4 regions of the Streptomyces sp. NPDC048479 genome follow, and region 3 is predicted to be linked to each of the others. Evidence: riboswitches for the same ligand, from Rfam matches in the RefSeq annotation. Region 3 holds a riboswitch; each other region holds the start of a gene.
What was found. A riboswitch is a leader RNA that binds a small molecule or an ion and turns the genes downstream of it on or off. The one in region 3 is predicted to bind cyclic di-AMP.
Positions count from the first base shown of each region.

Region 1 (5,545 bases), on a different contig from region 3:
GGGGTCGAGGCATGGCTGGTGACCCGGTACGCCGACGCCAAGCAGGCGCTCGCCGACCAGCGGCTGTCCAAGAACCCGGTGCACCACGCCGAGCCCGCGCACGCCAAGGGGAAGACGGGGATCCCGGGCGAGCGCAAGGCCGAGCTGATGACGCATCTGCTGAACATCGACCCGCCCGACCACACCCGGTTGCGGCGGCTGGTGTCGAAGGCGTTCACTCCGGGCCGGGTCGCCGAATTCGCGCCGCGGGTGCAGGAGTTGACGGACCGTCTCATTGACACAATCTTCGAGAATCAGCACAGCGTGGAGAAGGGAGAGGCGGACCTCATTCATGAGTTCGCGTTCCCACTCCCCATCTACGCCATCTGCGACATGCTCGGAGTCCCGCGTGAGGACCAGGACGACTTCCGCGACTGGGCGGGCATGATGATCCGGCACGGCGGCGGGCCGCGTGGCGGTGTCGCTCGTTCTGTGAAGAAGATGCGTGGCTATCTCGCCGAACTCATCCACCGTAAAAGGGAAGATCCGGGCGACGATCTCATCTCGGGCCTCATTCGCGCCAGTGACCACGGCGAGCACCTCACCGAGAACGAGGCCGCCGCGATGGCCTTCATTCTTCTCTTCGCGGGCTTCGAGACGACGGTCAATCTCATCGGCAACGGCGTCTACGCGCTGTTGCGCAACCCGGCGCAGCGGGAGCGGCTCCAGGCCTCCCTCGCGGCCGGGGAGAGCGAGCTGCTCGCGACAGGTGTCGAGGAACTGCTGCGGTACGACGGGCCGGTGGAGCTCGCGACCTGGCGGTTCGCCACGCAGCCGCTCAGCCTCGGCGGACAGGACATCGCCGCCGGCGATCCCGTACTCGTCGTGCTCGCCGCGGCCGACCGGGACCCGGAGCGGTTCACGGACCCGGACATTCTCGACCTCTCCCGGCGCGACAACCAGCATCTCGGGTACGGGCACGGCATCCACTACTGCCTCGGTGCGCCGCTCGCCCGGCTGGAGGGGCAGACGGCGCTGGCGACGCTGCTCCGCAGGATGCCCGACTTGCGGCTTGCGGGAGATCCGGCCGATTTGCGATGGCGCGGGGGGCTCATTATGCGCGGATTGCGCACTCTGCCCGTTGAGTTCACACCTCGATAAATCTGACGAAGCGTCAAGACTGTGACTTTCACGTGATCTCCGCTGCATCGACTTGTGACCAGCGTTCGAATGCGGCTACCTTCACCGTCGTCCCACCAGTCACATCTGTGGTCAGGCCTGTGGTCAGATCCGCGGACATGGCTGTAGTCACGTCTGTAGTCACGCGAAAGGCAACCGCATGCGCTCCGGGAACGGACGACACCGCCGACCCCGCCAGGCTCCGGCCATCGTCGTCGCGGCAGGGGTGACTGGATCGGCCATCGCCATCCCGCTGCTCGGCGCCGGATCGGCCTCCGCCGCCGACGCCTCCACGTGGGACCGCGTCGCGGAGTGCGAGAGCGGCGGCATGTGGAGCGCAGACCTCGGCAACGGGTTCTACGGCGGTCTGCAGCTCTCGCAGGAGACCTGGCAGGACTTCGGCGGTACGGCGTATGCGCCCACCGCCGACCTCGCGAGCCGCTCCCAGCAGATCGCGGTCGCGGAGAAGGTCCTCGACGCGCAGGGTCCCCAGGCGTGGGCCACCTGTTCGCTGTTGTCGGGGCTGACGAACGACGGCGCCGCGACCGGTGTCGACCCGGGCGCCATGCCGTCGCCGGGGCAGAGCACCCCCGCGCCGCCGGCCGCGTCCGCGGAGCCCTCCGCCGGGACCTCCGGATCCGCCGAGCCGTCCGCCGAGCCGTCCGCGGACTCCTCCGCGCCGGCGAGCCCCAAGGCGTCGACCCGGCCGTCCGGGTCGGCGAAGCCGGGTGCGGGGCAGGACGCCGGCGCCGACAGCGGCACCGGCAAGCACCGTGGCGCCCCGGAGGAGGCCGAGCCGGGCAATACGGACAATCCGCGCGAAGATGCCCGCCATGCCTCGCGAGGTGACGGTGCGACACGTGACGAGGTCGACAAGACCGGCAGCGACGGCAAAGCGGACGCCCTGCCCGGCGAGTACACCGTCCGCCCCGGCGACAGCCTGTGGGCCATCGCCGACGAGCAGAAGCTGACCGGTGGCTGGTCCGCGATCTACGAGGCGAACCGCGAGACGGTCGGCGCCGATCCGGATCTCATCCTCCCTGGCCAGAGCCTCGATCTGGACGTGAAGTAGCGGCAGTTCGCCGATGTATGTCCGAGTTTGTTCAACTGAGACATGGGTCTCTTTGTCCCAACTGGCATATCTCGCCCCTCGGGTCCGGTTGTTCCGCTTCTCACCTGCGGAAACGAGAGTTCCCTGAGCAGCGAAATGGGCGATTTCTCCCCGATGTTCGTCTTTGGACATCGGGGAGAGCTGTGTCTACGGTCTGAACCGCTCGCCACCGCGGGCACCACTGACCGTCACGCCGAATCCTGCCGCCGGTCGGGGGGAGTAGTCGTTCGCACAGAGCGCCGAAGGCAGGAGCGGGGGACCCAAGGTAAGCGCCGGGCCCGGCCGTTGAGAGCAGTACGCAACGGCCGACGGACCGGCTTGGGGTGAAGCTGCGCGCAGGACGCGCGGCCGGGCAACTCACTTGGCCCGAACCCGACAGCTCACCTCGTAGGCGTCGGTGAGGAGATGTTCCATGCTGTTTTCCAGCAAGAACAAGCACCGCCGCCCGACCGTTCTTGATCGGACTGCCCGTATCGCCGCGTTCGCCGGTGTCACCGGTGCCGTCGTCGCCGCCCCGCTGATGGGCGCCACCTCCGCCTCCGCCGCGACCGCCTCCGAGTGGGACAAGGTCGCCCAGTGCGAGGCCGGTGGCAACTGGTCCATCAACACCGGCAACGGCTTCTACGGCGGCCTGCAGTTCTCGGCCTCCACCTGGGCCGCGTACGGCGGCACGGCGTACGCCTCCTCCGCCGACCAGGCCTCCAAGTCCCAGCAGATAGCGGTCGCCGAGAAGGTCCTGGCCGGGCAGGGCAAGGGTGCCTGGCCGAACTGCGGCGTCGGCCTGTCCAACGCCGCCTACAACGGTGGCTCCGGCACCACGCAGCAGGCGCAGCCCGCCCCGAAGCCCGCCCCGAAGCGCGCCGAGGCCCCCACGACGCGCTCCGAGCGCCCCGCCGCCCCGGCGAAGTCCGCGCCCGCCGCCAAGGGCTTCAAGAAGGGCGACGGCGAGTACAAGGTCAAGGCCGGCGACACCCTCGGCACGATCGCCGAGGCCAAGAAGGTCAAGGGCGGCTGGCAGAAGCTGTTCGACCTCAACAAGGACATCGTCAAGGACTCCGATGTGATCTTCCCGGGCCAGCAGCTCCACCTGAGCTGACCCCGGGTCCCAGACTCCGGTCCGGCGCGTCTCCCCCCCGTACGCGCTGGGCCGGGTCCCAGCCCCCGGTCCGGCGCGTCTCCCCCCGTACGCGCTGGGCCGGGGCGCTGTCTGTCCCGGTCGGTACCCGTCGTTACCGGTCCTTGCCGGGCCCTCGTGGCGTTACCCGCAGGTAGTTCACGTGCTGTTTGTCCTGCGCCGCGAGTCTTCGGGGCGTTTTTCGTCCCAGCGGGCGGGCAACGGCTGGCCGATGCCGTGGAGCCGGTTAGGCTCATGTCGCAAGGCCAAGAGACCCTGCACTTCTCGCGTCACATCCCAGAAGGAGATGCTCGTGCCGTCCATCGACGTCGTCGTAGCCCGGGAAATCCTGGACTCCCGAGGCAACCCCACGGTCGAGGTCGAGGTTGGCCTCGACGACGGCAGCACGGGCCGTGCTGCTGTTCCGTCCGGCGCCTCCACCGGTGCGTTCGAGGCTCTTGAGCTCCGCGACGGTGACCAGAACCGCTACCAGGGCAAGGGCGTCGAGAAGGCCGTCCTCGCCGTCATCGAGCAGATCGGCCCGGAGCTCGTCGGCTACGACGCCACCGAGCAGCGCCTGATCGACCAGGCGATGTTCGACCTGGACGCCACTCCGGACAAGTCCTCCCTCGGTGCCAACGCCATCCTCGGCGTCTCCCTCGCCGTCGCGCACGCCGCCTCCGAGGCCTCCGACCTGCCGCTCTTCCGCTACCTCGGCGGCCCGAACGCGCACCTGCTGCCCGTTCCGATGATGAACATCCTGAACGGCGGCTCGCACGCCGACTCCAACGTGGACATCCAGGAGTTCATGATCGCGCCGATCGGCGCCGAGTCCTTCTCCGAGGCCCTGCGCTGGGGCGCCGAGGTCTACCACACCCTCAAGTCCGTCCTGAAGACCAAGGGCCTCTCCACCGGCCTCGGCGACGAGGGCGGCTTCGCGCCGAACCTGGATTCCAACCGCGCCGCCCTGGACCTCATCCTCGAGGCCATCAAGCAGGCCGGTTACGCCCCGGGCAAGGACATCGCGCTGGCGCTCGACGTCGCCGCGTCCGAGTTCTACAAGGACGGCCTGTACGAGTTCGAGGGCAAGTCCCGCTCGGCCGCCGAGATGACCGAGTACTACGAGGAGCTCGTGGCGGCCTACCCGCTCGTCTCCATCGAGGACCCGCTCTTCGAGGACGACTGGGCCGGCTGGAAGGTCCTCACCGACAAGCTGGGCACCAAGGTCCAGATCGTCGGCGACGACCTGTTCGTCACCAACCCGGAGCGCCTGGCCCGCGGCATCGAGGACGGCGCCGCGAACGCGCTGCTCGTCAAGGTGAACCAGATCGGTTCGCTGACCGAGACCCTGGATGCCGTGGAGCTCGCCCAGCGCAGCGGCTTCAAGTGCATGATGTCCCACCGCTCCGGCGAGACCGAGGACGTCACCATCGCCGACCTGGCCGTCGCCACCAACTGCGGCCAGATCAAGACCGGCGCCCCCGCCCGCTCCGAGCGCGTCGCCAAGTACAACCAGCTGCTGCGTATCGAGGAGATCCTCGACGACGCCGCGGTGTACGCGGGCCGCTCCGCCTTCCCGCGCTTCAAGGGCTGATCACCGGCTGACGCCCTGTCATTCGCGCTGTGCATCCAGAGAAGTGAATGGGTGGCAAAGGCGTAGCGAAGCGAAGCGTCCCCGGTCACGGTCCCGTACCGTGTCCGGGGACGTACGCGCGTAATGGGGAGGTGAGACCATGGCACGCAAAGGGGACCAGGACCGGTTCTCCACCGCGACCAGGCTGCGGGTGCTCGGCGAGCAGACCGCGGCCCGCGTCTACCGTTCGCAGAGCCGCCGGCAGGACCGCCGCTCCCGGCTCACCGGCCGGGCGGCGTTTCTGACCCTGGTGATCTGCTCGCTGGTCGTCGCCCTCGCGTACCCGATGCGTCAGTACGTCTCCCAGCGCGCCGACATCGCCGAGCAGAGGCGCCGGATGGACGACGCCGAGCAGCAGGTCGAGCGGCTCAGGGACGAGAAGGCGCGCCTTCAGGACGACAGGTACATCGAGCGGCTGGCCCGCGAGCACCTGCACTTCGTGCTTCCGGGAGAGACTGGGTACACGGTGATCGACCCCGAGGCCGCCGAGCACCGCCGTACCGACGAAGGCGCGGCGGACCGTCCCTGG
Region 1 is NZ_JBEZKA010000009.1:163,889-169,433, forward strand. Features, by position in the region: gene AB0D12_RS16780 (cytochrome P450) at 1-1,140, shown strand, start outside; gene AB0D12_RS16785 (transglycosylase family protein) at 1,319-2,230, shown strand; cyclic di-AMP (ydaO/yuaA leader) riboswitch at 2,497-2,678, shown strand; gene AB0D12_RS16790 (transglycosylase family protein) at 2,682-3,365, shown strand; gene eno (phosphopyruvate hydratase) at 3,691-4,977, shown strand; gene AB0D12_RS16800 (septum formation initiator family protein) at 5,117-5,545, shown strand, end outside.
Region 1: another riboswitch for cyclic di-AMP. It lies ahead of AB0D12_RS16790 (transglycosylase family protein); the one in region 3 lies ahead of AB0D12_RS08950 (NlpC/P60 family protein).

Region 2 (5,545 bases), on a different contig from region 3:
TTCACCGACGCGGGGTGGAGCAGCTCGGTAGCTCGCTGGGCTCATAACCCAGAGGTCGCAGGTTCAAATCCTGTCCCCGCTACTGCAGCCAGTGGCCCGGCACTCGATCAGAGTGCCGGGCCACTGTCGTACCCGCCCCCAACCGTCCGTACCCGGCCCCAGAGTCGCCATAGCCCGGTTGGCCGACCGAGAGTCGCAGCCCGGCGCGGCTGCGGCCAACCTGGGATGAGGGCGGTAATTTCCGCAGCCGTGGCTGGACTGGTCAGGAGATCACTGGTGGGGCAGCGAGAGCAGGACGGCGGCGCCAGCGCTCACCGTCTTGTCCTCGCGCTGCCCTCGCTGATGATCATTGCCGGCGTGGTCTTCGATCTCCTCACCCCGTCCGAGTACACCGCATCTCCGCTCTTCGCCGCCGCTCCGCTGATCGCCGCGCCGTTCTTCTCCTTTCTTGCCACCTTGCTGACCGGCATCGCCGCCGTCGTCAGTGTGCTGGGTCTGCACGTCTACAACGGCACCCTGACCCTGACCCCGGCGAACACCGAGCTGTTCACCGTGGTCACCGTCGCCGGCCTGGCGCTCTTCATCAACCGGGTGGTACGGCTCAGCGGCAGGCGCCTGGCCTCCGCCCGCGACATCGCCGAGACCGCGCAGCGCGCCGTGCTGCCCACGCCCGCCGACCGGATCGGCGGGCTGCAGATCGCCGCGCGGTACGAGGCGGCGCAGGCGGACGCGTTCATCGGCGGCGACCTCTTCGCCGTGCAGGACACCCCGCACGGTGTGCGGCTGGTCGTGGGCGACGTCCGGGGCAAGGGGATGGGGGCGGTCGAGGCCGTGGCCGTGGTCATCGGGGCGTTCCGGGAGGCCGCAGAGCAGGAGAGATCGATCGAGGGCGTCGCCGGGCGCCTGGAGCGGGCGCTCACGCGTGAGGGGACGAGGCGGGGCAGCCTTGATGTGTTCGAGGGGTTCACCACCGCCGTACTCGCCGAGATTCCGCGTGGCGCGGGCGTGGTGCGGGTGGTGAACCGTGGCCATCCGGAGCCGCTGGTGCTGCACGCCGACGGCGACCTGGACAAGCTGGAGCCGACCGAGCACGCGCTGCCGCTGGGAATGGGTGATCTGGGGACCTTGCCGGACCTGGCGGACGAGTATCCGCTCCCGGCCGGGGCCACGCTGCTCCTCTACACCGACGGGGTGACCGAGGCGCGCAACGCGGACGGTACGTTCTACAACCCCGTCGAGCGGCTCGGCGGCCGGCTCTTCGCCGGCCCCGAGGAGCTGCTGGACGCGATCGTCGACGATGTACGCCTGCATACGGGCGGCGGTCCCAACGACGACATGGCGCTGCTGGCGGTCAGCCGCCCGCTCGACGGGCAGCCGGAGCGCCGCAGGACCGTAGGCGTGATCGAAGGGGAGCAGGAAGACACGGGCCAGTACCGTGTGTAGTCGATGGACACCCCTCCGCACAACATTTGAAGCGCCGTCAGAAGTGCGGTGCGGTCCCGGCATCGATCAAGTCGCCCGACTCCGGCTGCTTGTGTCCCGGTAAGTCCAGGGCATTGTCTTCAATGAATAGTCGGAACAGCTTGGAATCCCGCCCTGGTGTCTATTAACGTTCGATAACGCAGCGCGGTTGTCCCAGCTGTCGCAAGAGACGGCACCGTGCGCACGCGCCGAATCCCGCAAGGGAACCGGGGAACCACCAATTGGGGTGAATCGGGTACCTTTTGCCGCTCTGTTCGCGGTCGAAGCGCTCGTAGGAGACCTTCCTGCTCCGAACCCGTCAGCTAACCCGGTAGGCGAGAAGGAAGGAAAGGAGTACGCCTCCGTGGCGTCCAACAGCCCTGCCCCCGCACCCGAATCCCCCTTTCAATCCGACTTCTTCGGCGACGATGTAGCGGAGCGGGCATGGGAGGAATGGAACCCCACCGAGGACTCCGTTCGTCCGGTGCGCGGCCGGCACCGTGTCATGAAGCAGCGCGGCGGACTCGCCCGAAGCTCCACGGTGCTCGGCGTCGGTGTGATCGCAGCGGTCGGCGCGGGCGGCATGGCCAGCGCGCAGGACAAGCCGCCGGTCTCCATATCGCTGCCGGACCTTCCGGACTCGATCAAGGACAAGCTGCCCGACGCCGCGTCACTGCCGGGTGTGGGTGCCTTCATGTCCGACGGCGCCGACGCGCAGTCGGGGAACGCGAACACCTCGCCGCTCACGGCGATGACCCTCGCCGCGGACGACGGCACCGAGGCGGACACGGGCGCGGCCGGCGCCGGTGAGGCCCTGCGCGCCCGCATCCTTCAGCAGGCCGATCAGCAGCGGGCCGAGGCGGACGCCGGGGCCAAGTCGGCCGCGGAGAAGCTCGCGGCCGAGAAGGCCGCGGCGGAGGCGAAGCAGCAGCAGACGGCGGCGGAGGCGAAGGCCGAGGCCGCGAAGCAGAAGGCCGAGGCGGCCGAGGCGGCCGCGGAGGCCAAGGCGGAGGCGGAGCGGCTCGCCAAGCTGGCCGCGAACTTCGCGCTGCCCACCTCCGCGTACACGATCACCTCCACCTTCGGCGAGGCCGGCTCCATGTGGTCCTCGGGCTACCACACCGGCCTGGACTTCGCCGCCCCGACGGGCACGCCGGTCAAGGCGGTGCACGGCGGGACCGTCAAGTCGGCGGGCTGGTCGGGCTCGTACGGCTACCGCACGGTCCTGGAGCTCGAGGACGGTACGGAGGTCTGGTACTGCCACCAGTCGTCGATGTCGGTCAGCGTGGGTCAGAAGGTGACGACGGGCGAGACGATCGGCCGCGTGGGCGCGACCGGCAATGTCACGGGCCCGCATCTGCACCTTGAGGTGCACACCCCGGGCGGTTCGGGCATCGACCCGATGGCCTGGCTCCAGGGCAAGGGCCTCACTGTCTGATCGAGCGCCGCAGTGCCCGGCAGTCCTGGCGTGAGCACTTCACGGCAGTCCTGGCGTGAACGGAATAGCGCGGCCCGGTCTGGCTGTTGATCAAGGTATGACTTCCCTCCGTACCCTTGGCTCCTCAGGCCTGGCCGTCTTTCCGCTCTGCCTCGGCGGCAATGTCTTCGGCTGGACCGCCGACGAGAAGCAGTCCTTCGCCGTGCTCGACGCGTACGTGGCCGCCGGCGGCAACTTCATCGACACCGCCGACGTCTACTCCGCGTGGGGGCCGGGCAACGAGGGTGGCGAGTCCGAGACCGTCATCGGCAACTGGCTTGCCGCGCGCGGCAACCGTTCCGAGGTCGTCGTCGCCACCAAGGTCGGCGCCCACCCCCAGTACAGGGGCCTCTCCGCCACCAATATCGCGGCCGCGGCCGAGGAGTCGCTGCGCCGGCTGCGTACCGACTACATCGACCTGTACTACACGCACTTCGACGACCCGGCCGTCCCCGTCGAGGAGATCATCACCGCCCTCGACCAGCTGGTGAAGGACGGCAAGGTCCGCGCCATCGCCACCTCCAACCTCAGCGTCGAGCGGCTCCAGGCGTCCCTGGACTTCTCGGAGCGCGAGGGTCTGGCCCGCTACTCGGTGCTGCAGCCGCACTACAACCTCGTCTCGCGCGAGACGTACGAGGGTGAGCGCCAGGATGCGGCCGCCCGCGCCGGTCTCGCCGCCGTCCCGTACTACTCGCTCGCCTCCGGCTTCCTCACCGGCAAGTACCGGCCGGGTGCGACGGTGCGGAGCCCACGGGCCGAGGGCGCGGCCGGGCATCTGAAGACCGAGCGGGGCGTGGCCGTGCTCGCCGCGCTGGACAAGGTCGCCGAGGCGCGCGGTGCCGAGATCGCGACTGTCGCGCTCGCCTGGCTGGCCGCGCAGCCGACCGTCGCCGCGCCGATCGCCTCGGCCCGTACGGTCGAGCAGCTGCCCGCCCTGCTGGCGGTCGCAGACCTGGAGCTGAAGGCCGAGGAGCTGGCCGAGCTGACGGCGGCGTCCGCCTGGGGCGTCTAGGAGCGGTACGGGTTGTAGCCGCCGTAGTCGCGGTACGGGGGTGGCACCCACACCCGGCCCGTCGCCCGTGCCGCGTAGGTCAGTGCGGGCGCGGCCACCTCCTTGCGCTGCCACAGGTGGTGCAGCAGCTCCTGCTCGCGCTCAACGAAGTCAGGGCCCGCCGCGCCGCGGTGTGCCCGGTGGCGCAGAAAGGCCAGGGAGGTCGCGAACGTCTCGTACTCCGATACGGCGTGCGCCGCGGCCGGTCCGTAGGTCCGCCGCGCGAAGTCGCGCGCCATCGTGCGTGCCCGCATCGAGGAGAGCGCGCGCGGTTCGTCCCCCGCGAGCCAGCCCGCCGCGGCGTACGCGGGCAGCTCGGCGGATATCGTGCGCAGCTCGCGCTGCCGCGTCCAGATCGCCAGCCAGGTCAGCAGGCCGAAGGCCGGCACCATGAACGCCCCGTACACGCCGTAGAAGCCCAGCGGGCCGAACAGCGACGACGCGCCGTTCCACAGGGCGTGCATGCCCATGGCGAGGACGAGACCGAGCAGCGGCAGTGCGACGCGGCGGATCTTCTGGCGCTGTGCGGCGAGCGCGGCGATCCCGAAGCCGATGCCCGTCAGCACCGTGAAGAGCGGATGTGCGAACGGCGACATCACGACGCGTACGAAGAAGGTCGCCGCGGTCATCGAGGCGAGGCCCGAGGTGCCTATCTCCTGGTCCTCGCCGAAGGCGTTGCCCAGATAGAGGATGTTCTCGGTGAAGGCGAAGCCGGTCGCGGTGAAGCCGGCCACGACGACGCCGTCGACGATTCCGGTGAAGTCCCGTCTGCGGAAGATGAAGATGAGCAGGACCGCAGCAGCCTTCGCGCTCTCCTCGACGATCGGGGCAATCACCGTCGCGCCGAGGGTGTCGGCGCTCGCCGGATCCGCGGTGGCGGTGGCTATCCAGCGGGTGGCGAAGGAGTTCGCGATGATCGCGACGAGGGCGGCGGCGAAGGCGCCCCACGCGAAGGCGAAGAGCAGATTCTTCCAGGGGCCCGGTTCGACGCGGTCCAGCCAGCGGAAGGCCGCCATCAGGAGCGGGACGGGCAGCGTCGCGAGGCCCAGGCCGACCAGGAAGCCCTGGGTGCCCGTCTGCTCACGTACGAGCGAGAGGATCACCAGGCCGGAGAGGGCGAGGAACGTGATCAGCACTCCGGCCCGGACCGCCTTGCTGTGCCAGAGCCGGGAGACGCGGCGCGGCTTGTAGCGCCACCGGGAACGCTCCGGCACGGCGTCGAACAGTGGCTGCTGATCGAACGCCGGGACCGCCGGATGCGGTGGGAGGTGCTGCGGGGACGACTCGGACACCCATTGACCCTAACGAGGGCCGCTGACACTGGCGATGGTGCCCGGGGTCCTACTGAGGGTTACGCGTCCGGAATCGTGGTGCCCACCCGTCGGCGGAACAGCAGGTCGTGCACCTTGTGGCCCTTGTCCAGGCCCTGCCCCTCGAATCGGGTGAGCGGGCGGAACGAGGGGCGGGGGGCGAAGCCGCCGTCCTCCTGGGTGTTCTCGAAGTCCGGGTGCGCGGAGAGCACCTCGAGCATCTGCTCGGCGTACGGCTCCCAGTCG
Region 2 is NZ_JBEZKA010000012.1:218,277-223,821, forward strand. Features, by position in the region: tRNA gene AB0D12_RS20760 (tRNA-Met) at 9-82, shown strand; gene AB0D12_RS20765 (PP2C family protein-serine/threonine phosphatase) at 277-1,443, shown strand; cyclic di-AMP (ydaO/yuaA leader) riboswitch at 1,659-1,814, shown strand; gene AB0D12_RS20770 (M23 family metallopeptidase) at 1,826-2,899, shown strand; gene AB0D12_RS20775 (aldo/keto reductase) at 2,997-3,950, shown strand; gene AB0D12_RS20780 (PrsW family intramembrane metalloprotease) at 3,947-5,281, opposite strand; gene trmB (tRNA (guanosine(46)-N7)-methyltransferase TrmB) at 5,341-5,545, opposite strand, start outside.
Region 2: another riboswitch for cyclic di-AMP. It lies ahead of AB0D12_RS20770 (M23 family metallopeptidase); the one in region 3 lies ahead of AB0D12_RS08950 (NlpC/P60 family protein).

Region 3 (5,545 bases):
TCTCCAAGAACTCGGCGAGCGTGCCCGCACCGTCCTCCTCGCCGCGCTCCTGCTCGAACTCGAGCGCCACGGCGGCCAGTTCCTGAAGGTTCTCGATACGGGTCTCGTCCTGCGGGTCGGTGGACGCCTGCAGCTCGGCGAGATATCCGGTCCGCTCGAGGACGGCCTCCAGCACCACCGCCGGCCCCGCGCCCGAGTCGACGACGGTGCGCAGCTCCTCCATGAGCACGTTGAAGCGCTTCACGGCGTTGGCGGAGCGGGCCGCCATGCCGTACGCCTCGTCCACACGGCGCAGCGCCTGCGGGAAAGTGATCTTCTCGCGCAGCGCGAGCGCGTCGATCATCGCCTCCGCGCGGTCGCCGATACCCCGCTTGGGGACATTGAGGATCCGGCGCAGCGGGACATTGTCCTCGGGGTTGGCGAGGACTCGCAGATACGCGAGGACGTCCCGGACCTCCTTGCGCTCGTAGAAGCGCACTCCGCCGACGACCTTGTACGGCAGCCCGACCCGGATGAAGATCTCTTCGAAGACACGGGACTGGGCGTTCGTACGGTAGAAGACGGCGACGTCGCCTGCCTTCGCGTCGCCCGCGTCCGTCAGCCGGTCGATCTCGTCGGCAACGAACTGCGCCTCGTCGTGCTCGGTGTCCGCGACATAGCCCGTGATCTGCGCGCCGGCGCCGGCGTTGGTCCAGAGGTTCTTGGGCCGGCGGCTTTCGTTCCGCTCGATGACGGCGTTGGCGGCGGAGAGGATCGTCTGCGTCGAGCGGTAGTTCTGCTCGAGCAGGATCGTCGTCGCGTCCGGGTAGTCCTCCTCGAACTGGAGGATGTTACGGATGGTCGCGCCGCGGAAGGCGTAAATCGACTGGTCCGCGTCGCCGACCACGCAGAGCTCGGCCGGCGGCAGGTCCTCGTGGCCCGTCCCCACCAGCTCGCGTACGAGCGTGTACTGAGCGTGGTTGGTGTCCTGGTACTCGTCCACCAGGACGTGCCGGAAGCGCCGCTGGTAGTGTTCGGCGACGTCCGGGAACGCCTGGAGGAGGTGGACGGTGGTCATGATGATGTCGTCGAAGTCCAGGGCATTGGCCTCGCGCAGCCTCGCCTGGTACATGCGGTAGGCCTCGGCGAGCGTCTTCTCGAAACCGTCGACGGCCTGGTCGGCGAAGGTCTCCTCGTCGATCAGCTCGTTCTTCAGATTCGAGATCTTCGCGCTGAAGGACTTCGGCGGGAACTTCTTGGGGTCGAGGTCCAGATCGCGGCAGACCAGTGCCATCAGTCGCTTGGAGTCGGCGGCGTCGTAGATCGAGAACGACGAGGTGAAGCCGAGCTTCTTGGACTCCCGGCGCAGGATGCGGACGCACGCGCTGTGGAAGGTCATGACCCACATGGCGTTGGCGCGCGGCCCGACGAGCTGCTCGACGCGCTCCTTCATCTCGCCGGCGGCCTTGTTGGTGAAGGTGATCGCCAGTATCTGGCCGGGGTGCACGCTGCGGGTCCCCAGCAGATGCGCGATCCGGTGGGTCAGCACCCGGGTCTTGCCGGACCCGGCGCCGGCCACGATGAGCAGCGGCGACCCGGTGTGCACCACGGCGGCACGCTGCTGCTCGTTCAGCCCCTCGAGCAGGGCGGCGGGGTCCACGACGGTACGCGGGGCGCCGTCGCGGTAGTACGGGTCCCGGGCCGGAGGCACGTCAAATGCGCCCTGGAAGAGATCGTCCGGGATCTCCTCCGGGGCCGAGTCCTCGGGCGGTGGCGGGTGCTGCTCCGCGCTGGGCTGGAGGTCCGCCAGGAAGCTGTCGTCAAAGAGGCTGCTCATCGCTCTACGAGTCTAGGCCGCCGCACTGACAGCCCGCGGCCGCATTGCGATACGACTCCGAGAGCGGCTCCGGCACGACTCGGGCAGCGACTCGGGCGACGAGACCGACGAGGAGCCCGACGACGCTGCGCGATCAGGCCGCTCCGCTGCGCTGTCGCGCGGCGTCGGCCCGTGAGCGACTCCTCACTCAGCCGGGAAGGTCACGAAAATGTATCGGACATATCGAACATCAACCTTCACAGCAACCACACGAGTTGGCTAGCGTGCTCGATCAGGCGGCCCGTACCCCCCTGGCGACTCGCGCCGAATCGGGCGGCCTGCGCCGAATTCGAGCTCTCTTCACGGGAGTTCGGAACCGGGGACCCACCATGCACAACCTGGGGTGAATCGGACCGTTCCCCCTCGGTCCGTAGGGCGACCTTCCGTTCCGCCCGAACCCGACAGCTAACCCGGTAGGCGGTCCACGGAAGAAGGAGATGCCGGCCTTGGCGTCGCATCGCAAACCGCGTACCCGTACCGGAATGGCAGGACTACGCGCCAACTCCCCCGCCGTCGGGTTCACGACGGCTGCCCTCGCCTCCGTCACCCTGCTGTCCACGCAGAGCGCCAACGCCGCGCCCACCGAGCCGAAGCCCTCCGTCGAAGAGGTGCAGAAGAAGGTCGACGATCTGTACCGGCAGGCCGGCACCGCGACCGAAAAGTACAACAAGGCCAAGGAATCCACCGATGAGAAGCGGCGCGAGGTCGACCAGCTGCTCGACGATGCCGCGAAGCGCACGGACAAGCTGAACGAGTCCCGGCGCACGCTCGGCAACTACGCGGCCGCGCAGTACCGCACGGGCGCGGTCACCCCGACCGCCGCCCTGCTGCTCGCGGACAGCCCGCAGGCGTACTTCGACCAGACACAGCTGATGGACCGGATGACCGACCGTCAGCGCACTGTCATCGACGACTACGAGACCCAGCGAGCCGCAGCCGCCAAGCAGCGCGCGGAGGCGACGAAGAGCCTCGAGTCGCTCACGGACTCCCAGAAGGCGCTGCGCACCAGCAAGCAGGAAGTCCAGGCGAAGCTGAGCGAGGCGCGTTCGCTGCTGTCGAAGCTGACCGCCGAGGAGAAGGCGCGGCTCGCGGCGATCGAGCGCGAGAAGGAGGAAGTGGCGCGCCGCAAGGCCGAGGCCAAGGCCAAGGAGGAAGCGAAGGCCCGCGCCGACGCGGAGGCGGAGCGCAAGCGCCGGGAGCAGGCGCAGCAGCCGGGCGGCGACAGCGGCACGGGTACAGGCACAGGCACAGGCACCAGCGACGGTGCGTACGCGGCCAAGGCCGACAAGGTCCTCTCGTTCGCCCGCTCGCAGATGGGCAAGCCGTACGTCTGGGGCGCCACGGGCCCGAGCTCGTACGACTGCTCGGGACTGACCCAGGCCGCCTGGAAGGCGGCCGGCGTGGATCTGCCGCGCACCACCTGGGACCAGGTGAAGGTCGGCAAGCGGATCGCGACAAAGGATCTGCTCCCGGGCGACCTGGTCTTCTTCTACGACGACATCAGCCACGTCGGCATCTACATCGGCGACGGCAAGATGATCCACGCGCCCAAGCCCGGCGCGAACGTCCGCGAGGAGTCGATCTACTACATGCCGATCTACGGCAGCGTGCGTCCGGCATAGCGGAACAACCGGCACAGCGGAACAAGTGGAACGCCCGGACCCGACCGCGCCCGGGCGTTCCCAGCACGGAAGGCCACGTACGGAGGACCACGTACGGAAGACGTGCCACGTACGGAGAACGCCGCTCTCACATCGGGAGCGGCGTTCTCACGTCCAGAGCGTGGCGATGAAGATGTTCGCCACCGTCAGTCCGCCCACCGCCCCGAACAGCGCCTTCTCCACCTTCTCCTCGTCCCGCTTCACATACACCAGGCCCAGGATCACGATCAGCACCGCCAGCTTGATGCCGATCTTGAGGTTGTTCACCGCCTGGTCGTCCGCCTGGTTCAGGCCCACCAGCACCACGCCCGTGACCAGCATCGTCAGCGCGCCGTGCAGCATCGCCGGAATGAAGCGTGCCTCTCCCACGCCTATCGCCTTCATCTGAGTGAGGAAGCCGCCGAGCAGCGACGCGATGCCGATGATGTGCAGGGCGACGAAGACATTGATGAGTACGTCCATGAGGCGGAGCCTAACCGCCCCCATACCACCGCTCTCCGGGCAGGTGGGCCTCGTTCGCCTCATCGGTCACTCCGGTACGGAAATGCGGTCCGGCACCCTGGGCAGGGCTCTCACAAGGCGCACCCTCATGTCCACCTTTGGCCAACATCGGTCCTTACGCCTCTTTCCCGTGACCCCCAGGTTTAGCGTCCTCCCTCAGGTGACCGACTCCCCACCGCCGCCGAGCTCCCGGGCGGCCGTCAGTCACCACCGCCGAGAGATCCGGCGGCGGGCCGCTCCCCCTGTGCGGTCCGCCGTCGGACTCTGCCTCGGACCGGCAGGGAACGGAAGGACGTGGACGCCCTCGTGGCAGCGCACCGGAAACCGAAGCAGCATCCGCTCACCGGGCCCGCCGCCCGTACCGCCGCCACTCTCGCGCTCGCCGGTGCAGCGACCGCCACCGCATTCGAAGGCGCCGGGCACGCCGAGCCCCGCCTCAGCCCCGCACAGATCAAGGCCAAGGTCGACAAGCTGTACCAGGAGGCGGAGGCCGCCACCGAGAAGTACAACGAGGCCAAGGAGCAGACCGGCAGGGCGCGCGAGTCACTGGACGCGCTGCGCGACGAGGCCGGGCGCCGGACCGAGCGGCTCAACACCTCACGGAACGCGCTCGGTTCGATCGCCACCGCCCAGTACCGCGCCGGCGGTATCGACCCCGGCCTGCAGCTCGCGCTCACTTCCGACCCCGACCAGTATCTGGAGCGCGCCGCGCTCGCCGAGCGGGTCGGCGAGCGGCACGCGGACGCGATCACCGGCGTACACCAACAACTGGTGGAGATCGCACGGTTGAAGGCGCGGGCCGACGAGCGGATGAGAGCTCTGGAGGCCCGGCAGACCGAGTTGGCGAAGCACAAGTCCACCGTCCGGGAGAAGCTCGCCGCCGCCGAGCGTCTGCTGACCCGGATGACCGCCGAGCAGCGCGCGGCGTACAACTCCGCCTACGGCGGTACGGGCGGAGCGGCGGATGCCCGCGCCGACCGCTCCGCCGTCCCGCGCGGCTCGCTCCGGGCCCCCAATTCCCGTGCCGCGCATGCCGTCGCGTACGCGTACGGAGCACTCGGCAAGCCCTATGTATGGGGTGCGACGGGCCCGGGTTCGTACGACTGCTCCGGTCTCACACAGGCCGCCTGGCGCTCCGCCGGCGTCTCACTGCCCCGCACCACCTACACCCAGATCAACACCGGCGAACGCGTGTCCCTCTCTCAACTCGCCCCTGGCGACCTGGTGTTCTTCTACTCCGGCATCTCCCATGTCGGCCTCTACATCGGCGGCGGCCAGATGATCCACGCGCCCCGTCCCGGCGCCCCCGTCCGTATCGCGCCCATCGACCAGATGCCCTTCGCGGGTGCGGCCCGCCCCGTGTAGCCCGCCGCAGAGCCCGCGCCACCGAAGGGACCGCGAACCGCTCGCAAACCGGTTGCCCGGCCGCGCACGGAAGTGACACCATCCCCGGCGTCCCAAGATCCCGATCGCGGCAGGAGCCCCCCGTGGACGTCGACGTCCAGAACTACGTACGCACGCTCACGCT
Region 3 is NZ_JBEZKA010000004.1:287,961-293,505, reverse strand. Features, by position in the region: gene pcrA (DNA helicase PcrA) at 1-1,816, opposite strand, end outside; cyclic di-AMP (ydaO/yuaA leader) riboswitch at 2,127-2,290, shown strand; gene AB0D12_RS08950 (NlpC/P60 family protein) at 2,293-3,477, shown strand; gene AB0D12_RS08945 (hypothetical protein) at 3,625-3,978, opposite strand; gene AB0D12_RS08940 (NlpC/P60 family protein) at 4,312-5,382, shown strand; gene AB0D12_RS08935 (GNAT family N-acetyltransferase) at 5,505-5,545, shown strand, end outside.

Region 4 (5,545 bases), on a different contig from region 3:
CCATGACGGGCGAGTGGACCGGCCCGCCGTCCGCTGCCGCCGTCGCCCGGTCCAGCAACGCCCCGACGCCGTCGCCCCGACGCGCGGACGTCAGCAGCACTTCCACCCCGGGGTTGACCTGCGCGACGTTCGCCCGGAACGCCGCCTCGTCGAACTCGACCGCCTCTGCGATATCGGTCTTGGTCACCACCACCAGGTGCGCCAGACCGAAGGCGGTGGGGTACTTCAGCGGCTTGTCCTCCCCCTCCGTCACGGAGGCGAGCACGACCCGCAAGGACTCACCGAGGTCGTACGAGGCCGGACAGACCAGGTTGCCGACGTTCTCCACGAACAGCAGCCGGGTGTCCTCGGACAGCCATCCGTCCAGGTGCCGGCTCAGCATCCCGGCCTCCAGATGGCACAGACCGTCGGTCAGCACCTGCTTGACCGGAACTCCTGAACGAGCCAGGCGCACAGCGTCGTTCTCGGTGGCGAGGTCGGCGGTCAGGGCCGCGACCCGTACTCCCCGCTCCCGTGCCAGCAGCAGCTCGCCCTCCAGCAGAGCGGTCTTCCCACTGCCGGGGCTGGACAGCAGATTGACGATCGTGGTGCCGCGGGCGGCAAGTTCGGCGCGCAGCGTGTGCGCGGTCGCATCGTTCTTGGCGAGGACCGCCTGTTGCAGATCGACCACACGGCACATGCTTCAGCACTCCTCGAAAATGGGTTCACGGGCCCGTTCGTGCTCCTGGCCGTCCTCCCAGTGCACGCTGACGATCTGCAGCTCGCGGCCCGAGAGCAGCTCGGCGGTCGCCTCTCCGCACATCGGACAGCACAGTTGCGGCGGCATTCCGACCGCCCATTCATCCGCGCACGGTTCGCAGCGGGCACGACCCGGCACGGAGTCCGCGACCAGCTCGGCACCTTCCAGAACGGTCCCGGCACAGGCCAGTTCGAAGCAGAAGGAGAGAGCGTCGGGGACCACACCGGCCAACTCGCCGACCTGGAGGCGTACGGACGTCACCGCGGTGACGCCGCCTGCTTCGGCCGCCGCCTGCTCCACCTGGCCGACGACAGCCAACGCGATGGACATCTCGTGCATCGCTCTCCGTCCTGGCACTGGCCGACCGCCGTCGAACGCTCTGGGCCCGGTGGGCGTCGCCCGCCCGCGCAAGCTGAGCGCTGGGGCCGTTCGGCACCATTACAGGCCGGGACCCGGTGGCCGGGAGCCCGGCACGCCGACGCCACCCGGCCGCGTACACCATTCGGGGCAGCGGCGGAAGCCGTGCCGGTCTCGAGGTGTACGTCGCCACAGAACAGCCCGGCCGAGGGGTGGCTCCGATTACCACCTAAACGGACAGAACGTACCTATAGGGCACCAATGCACGTATAAGTCGAATGCAGGGATTGAATACGCACCCCGGGAGCGCAATCCCGCCTCGGAGTGTCCGGAATGGGCGTTTGCTCGACATTGCTCCCGACATCCATTTTGCGGGAAATCACGCGACTTGTCGTGTATTTTCGCGGCGCCGTGGGGCAGACCGTCCCGCATCGAAGCTCGTGATATGGGTCACGTCCGTGACGCTGCGCGAAGGGCGCCGGCCTGGCTCAGTCCCGTGCCCCAGAAAGAAAGTTGAGTTTCCCGCCCTCGGTGGATCACCGGATTTTTCGCGGCAGAATCCGCCGCGTGGATTGCAGTGGTGAATTCAGGGCTTGTTCCATCCAGCCCTTTTCGCTTACGGTCACCGCAATCCGGACGGAACGCCGAATCCTGCCGCCGTCCGGCAAAACCCACCCACTTACGTACGGCAGGAGCGGGGGACCCAGGTAAGCCGCCGATCCGGAATCCGGAACGGCTCGGGGTGAAGTCGCATTCCTACTGCGGCCGGGCATCTCCAGCCCGAACCCGACAGCTGACCTCGCAGGCGACGGAGAGGAACTCGCCATGCCCGCAAAGGGTAAGCATCGCCGTCCCAAGTCCAGCCCGATCACTCGGGGTTTCGTCGCTGCGGGTGCGGGAGGTGCCGCACTCGTCCTGCCGGTGATCGGCGCGACCACTGCCGGCGCGGCGCAGCCGACGGCGCATCCCTTCACAGCTGAAAAGGCTGTGGCGCCGACCGTCGCGGGCACCACACCCGTCGCCGCGAAGAAGGCCCTGCCCACCACCTATTCCGTCGTTGTGGGCGACTCCCTTTCCAAGATCGCACGGGCGCACTCCCTGAGCGGCGGCTGGATGCAGCTGTACAAGGACAACCGGCGGGCAATCGGTAGCAACCCTTCGCTGATTCACGCGGGTCTCAAGCTGTCGGTCGGCAAAAAGGCCAAGGTGACCCCCAACACGTCTTCTCCGGACGAGCGGGCCAGCCGCTCCGCGCAGAGGAGCACGCTGGCCACCAATAGCGCCGCCACCGCCGCGAAGCCCGCGACCTATGCGAACAACCTCGACGGCTGGATCAGGGAGTCGCTCGACGTCATGGCCAAGCACGGCATCCCCGGCTCGTACAACGGCATCCACCGGAACATCATGCGCGAGTCCTCGGGCAACCCGCTGGCCATCAACAACTGGGACTCCAACGCCGTGAAGGGAACCCCGTCCAAGGGGCTCCTCCAGGTCATCGACCCGACGTTCCGTGCCTATCACGTGCCCGGCACGTCGATGGACAGCTACGACCCGGTCGCCAACATCACCGCCGCGTGCAACTACGCCGCCGCCAAGTACGGCTCGATCGACAATGTGAACGGCGCCTACTGACGCAGTCGCCTCAGTCGCGTCACATCCTGCGGATGCGCAGATAGCGCATGAGGTCCGGCAGGGCCAGCCTGACGACGGCGGCCAGCGCAGTCGCGGCAGTAGCGGCGGCCGCGCCACCGATGATCGTCTTCTTCATGCTCTTCTCCTCACTTCGCAGCCTCGCCGACCGCAGCCGGTGGCGCGGACGATTCCTGCTCGCCGTCCCGCAGCAAGCCCATGATCAGCCGTACGGCCTCCGGCACCGCGGCGGCCACGGCCGGACTGAGACCGATGCCTTCCTCCACACCGGCGGGTTCGCATCCCACTACCAGGATGCGCCGCGGCGGCCGCGCGCCGGTCCCGGCGCAGAGGGTCTCCAGGAGAGCCAGGACCGCGTCGGGGGACATCCGGTGACCGTCCAGCAGCGCGTTCCGGGGCTCGATGCCGCACGCGCCGTCGGCTTCGATCAGATACACCGTGCCGGGTTCGCCGCCGCGCGCCGTGGCATCGACCAGGACGAGCGTGTCGTAGCCGTCGAGAAGCTGATACGCCAGGTGTACGCCCCGTACGCCGATGTCCACGACCTCGGCGTGCTCCGGCAGCTGTTCCGCGGCCAGCCTGCGCACGGTCTCGACGCCGAAGCCATCGTCGCCGAGGAAGATGTTTCCGACCCCGGCGACCAGAATCCGGTCGCTGTTCCGCTCAGGACGTGTCATGCGTCCTCCAGGGGGGCGACCTCGTCGGGCTGGAAGTACAGGAAGCGGCCCTGCTCGCGGCGGATGTCGGCTCCTGGATCGCCCTCGACGGTCACTGCCAGATGCACTGCCCCGTCCACGTCGTGCAGCACCGCCTCGACCCTGGCGCTGCGGCCGTGCAGGAACAGGTCCTGTGCGTCGGTGCGCCGCAGGCCGGGGCGCAGCAGCACGCGGCTCCCGGCCCCCAGCGACCGGCCGTCCACGACGACCCGGTCGCGGGCCGGGTCGAAGCCGGAGTCGCTCGCCGGGTCCCACCACGGGGTGCCCGGCGCCTCCACGCCGTATTCGTCGGTGAACCCGCGACAGTCGGGCGGCGGGGGTGCGTCAGCGTCCGACGCGTCGGGGCCGGTCACCTCCCGTAGCGCACGCACCGCACCGTGCAGGCGCTCAAGGACTTCAGGGGGCATCGAGTCGGCCAGGTCGATCACCGCGCCGGCCCGCTCGTCGGTGCCACGAGCCTCGCGCTTCTCCTCGTCGGTGAGGGCTGCGGTGCGCAGCGCGAGGATCTCGTCGATCTCGGTGGCGTCGTAGAGAGCCCCTGGGCTCTCCGGGGCGATGGCGGGGTGGTCCTCCAGGATGATCGGGGAAGACAGCACCAGGTCCGCGCGGCCGGGTTCGCCGGCGAGGACCGGCCAGGTGTGCAGGTTGCGGCAGGACGCGATCGCGCCCTTGGCCCACTCGGGCGGATCCGTCATCGACAGGAACGACCCGGCGCTGAGGCCCATCAGCAGATGCGCGGCCACCAGCGAGCGGGGCAGCGCCGCGTCACGGTCGGCCGTGCCGTCCGGCGGGCTCCAGCTGCTGGTGTTCTCCACGACAGCGGTCAGGCGCATCACCCGGTAGGGACCGTCGAGGTCACGTGCGGACAGCCGCACGGCGCCACTGATCTCCTCGCATCGGCGAATCAGCCGGCCCACTGTCCGGCCGGTCGCGTCCAGGACGGGCTCGGTCTCTTCGCGGGCAGGGCGGGTGAAGGGAACGGTGACACCGTCTCCTGCCAGCTCCTCCACGTCTGCGAGGACCTCGACACGCTCCTCGACGCCCTCGTCCCAGGGCACCAGGACGCGATCCTCGAGGTGGAGTTCGGGCACCGTCTCGAACCCGCCGTCCTGCCGGGCCTGTTGCACGGTCCTGCGCCGGGCGTGCAGGAAACGCACCTCGACCGCCAGCGTCGCGCCCGCCTTCGGTTCCATCAGACATTCGGTGTGCTGGAAGTCGTGCTCCTCGCACTCGGAGCCCCAGGCGGGCGGCACGAGGACTCCGAACTGCCAGCGCAGCCGGTTCTTGGCCGCCGAAGCACGGTACGGGTAGAGCACATAGCCCTCGAAGAGCACCGCGTCGGCCACCTGTCGGGCGACGGCGAACCGGGCTTCCGTCGCCGGTGCGAAGGCAGTTGTCGTCAACGTGCCGTCCTTCCGGTAGCGCGTGGCAGCAGCGCTCGGTCCAGGGCGTGGACCGGCTGGGGGTCCGGCGTGCCGGCCTCGGCCAGCAGGGCCCGGACGGCCGCCTCCCAGGAGGGATGTGCCCGCCGCGAACGGAATGCGAGCAGCGCGTCCATGGTGTCGCGCGGCAGCCGGATCCAGCCGCAGCCGGGGAAGTGCTGCTCGACCATCTCCTGCCACACCTTTACCGGCATCCGGAAGGCCGCCTCCCGGTCCCACGGCACGGGCTCGACGCGGAAGCCGCCTGGCCCGGTGAATGCCGTTCCGGAGAACAGCATGAGCAGCGGCACCTCGCCCGCCTCGAGGGCGTTGAAATACCGGGTGGCGGCGACGTCCATGTCGTATGTGCAGGGGACGGCGAGGTCGGTTTCCGTCTCTCCCGTGAAGCTGGGAACCATGTGCGAGACCTGGGCGAACTGAACCGGCTGGAGCGTGCTGCCCCAGCGTGAGCGCTCTCCGAAGAGGTCGGCCAGCCCGTCGGCCTCCGTGGGAGCGTAGCCGCGGCGCGCGGGTTCGATACGGATCTGGCAGCGCAGGGCCAGGGCGTGCACGCGGGCGTTGTCGGACGCGGTGATGCGCAGCCTGAAGACGAGTGTCGGACCGGCGGCGTACTGGTCGGCCCGTACGCCCGTACACGTGAA
Region 4 is NZ_JBEZKA010000015.1:82,536-88,080, reverse strand. Features, by position in the region: gene hypB (hydrogenase nickel incorporation protein HypB) at 1-679, opposite strand, end outside; gene AB0D12_RS23260 (hydrogenase maturation nickel metallochaperone HypA) at 683-1,078, opposite strand; cyclic di-AMP (ydaO/yuaA leader) riboswitch at 1,729-1,917, shown strand; gene AB0D12_RS23255 (transglycosylase SLT domain-containing protein) at 1,922-2,728, shown strand; gene AB0D12_RS23250 (hydrogenase maturation protease) at 2,875-3,423, opposite strand; gene AB0D12_RS23245 (hypothetical protein) at 3,420-4,865, opposite strand; gene AB0D12_RS23240 (DUF6084 family protein) at 4,862-5,545, opposite strand, start outside.
Region 4: another riboswitch for cyclic di-AMP. It lies ahead of AB0D12_RS23255 (transglycosylase SLT domain-containing protein); the one in region 3 lies ahead of AB0D12_RS08950 (NlpC/P60 family protein).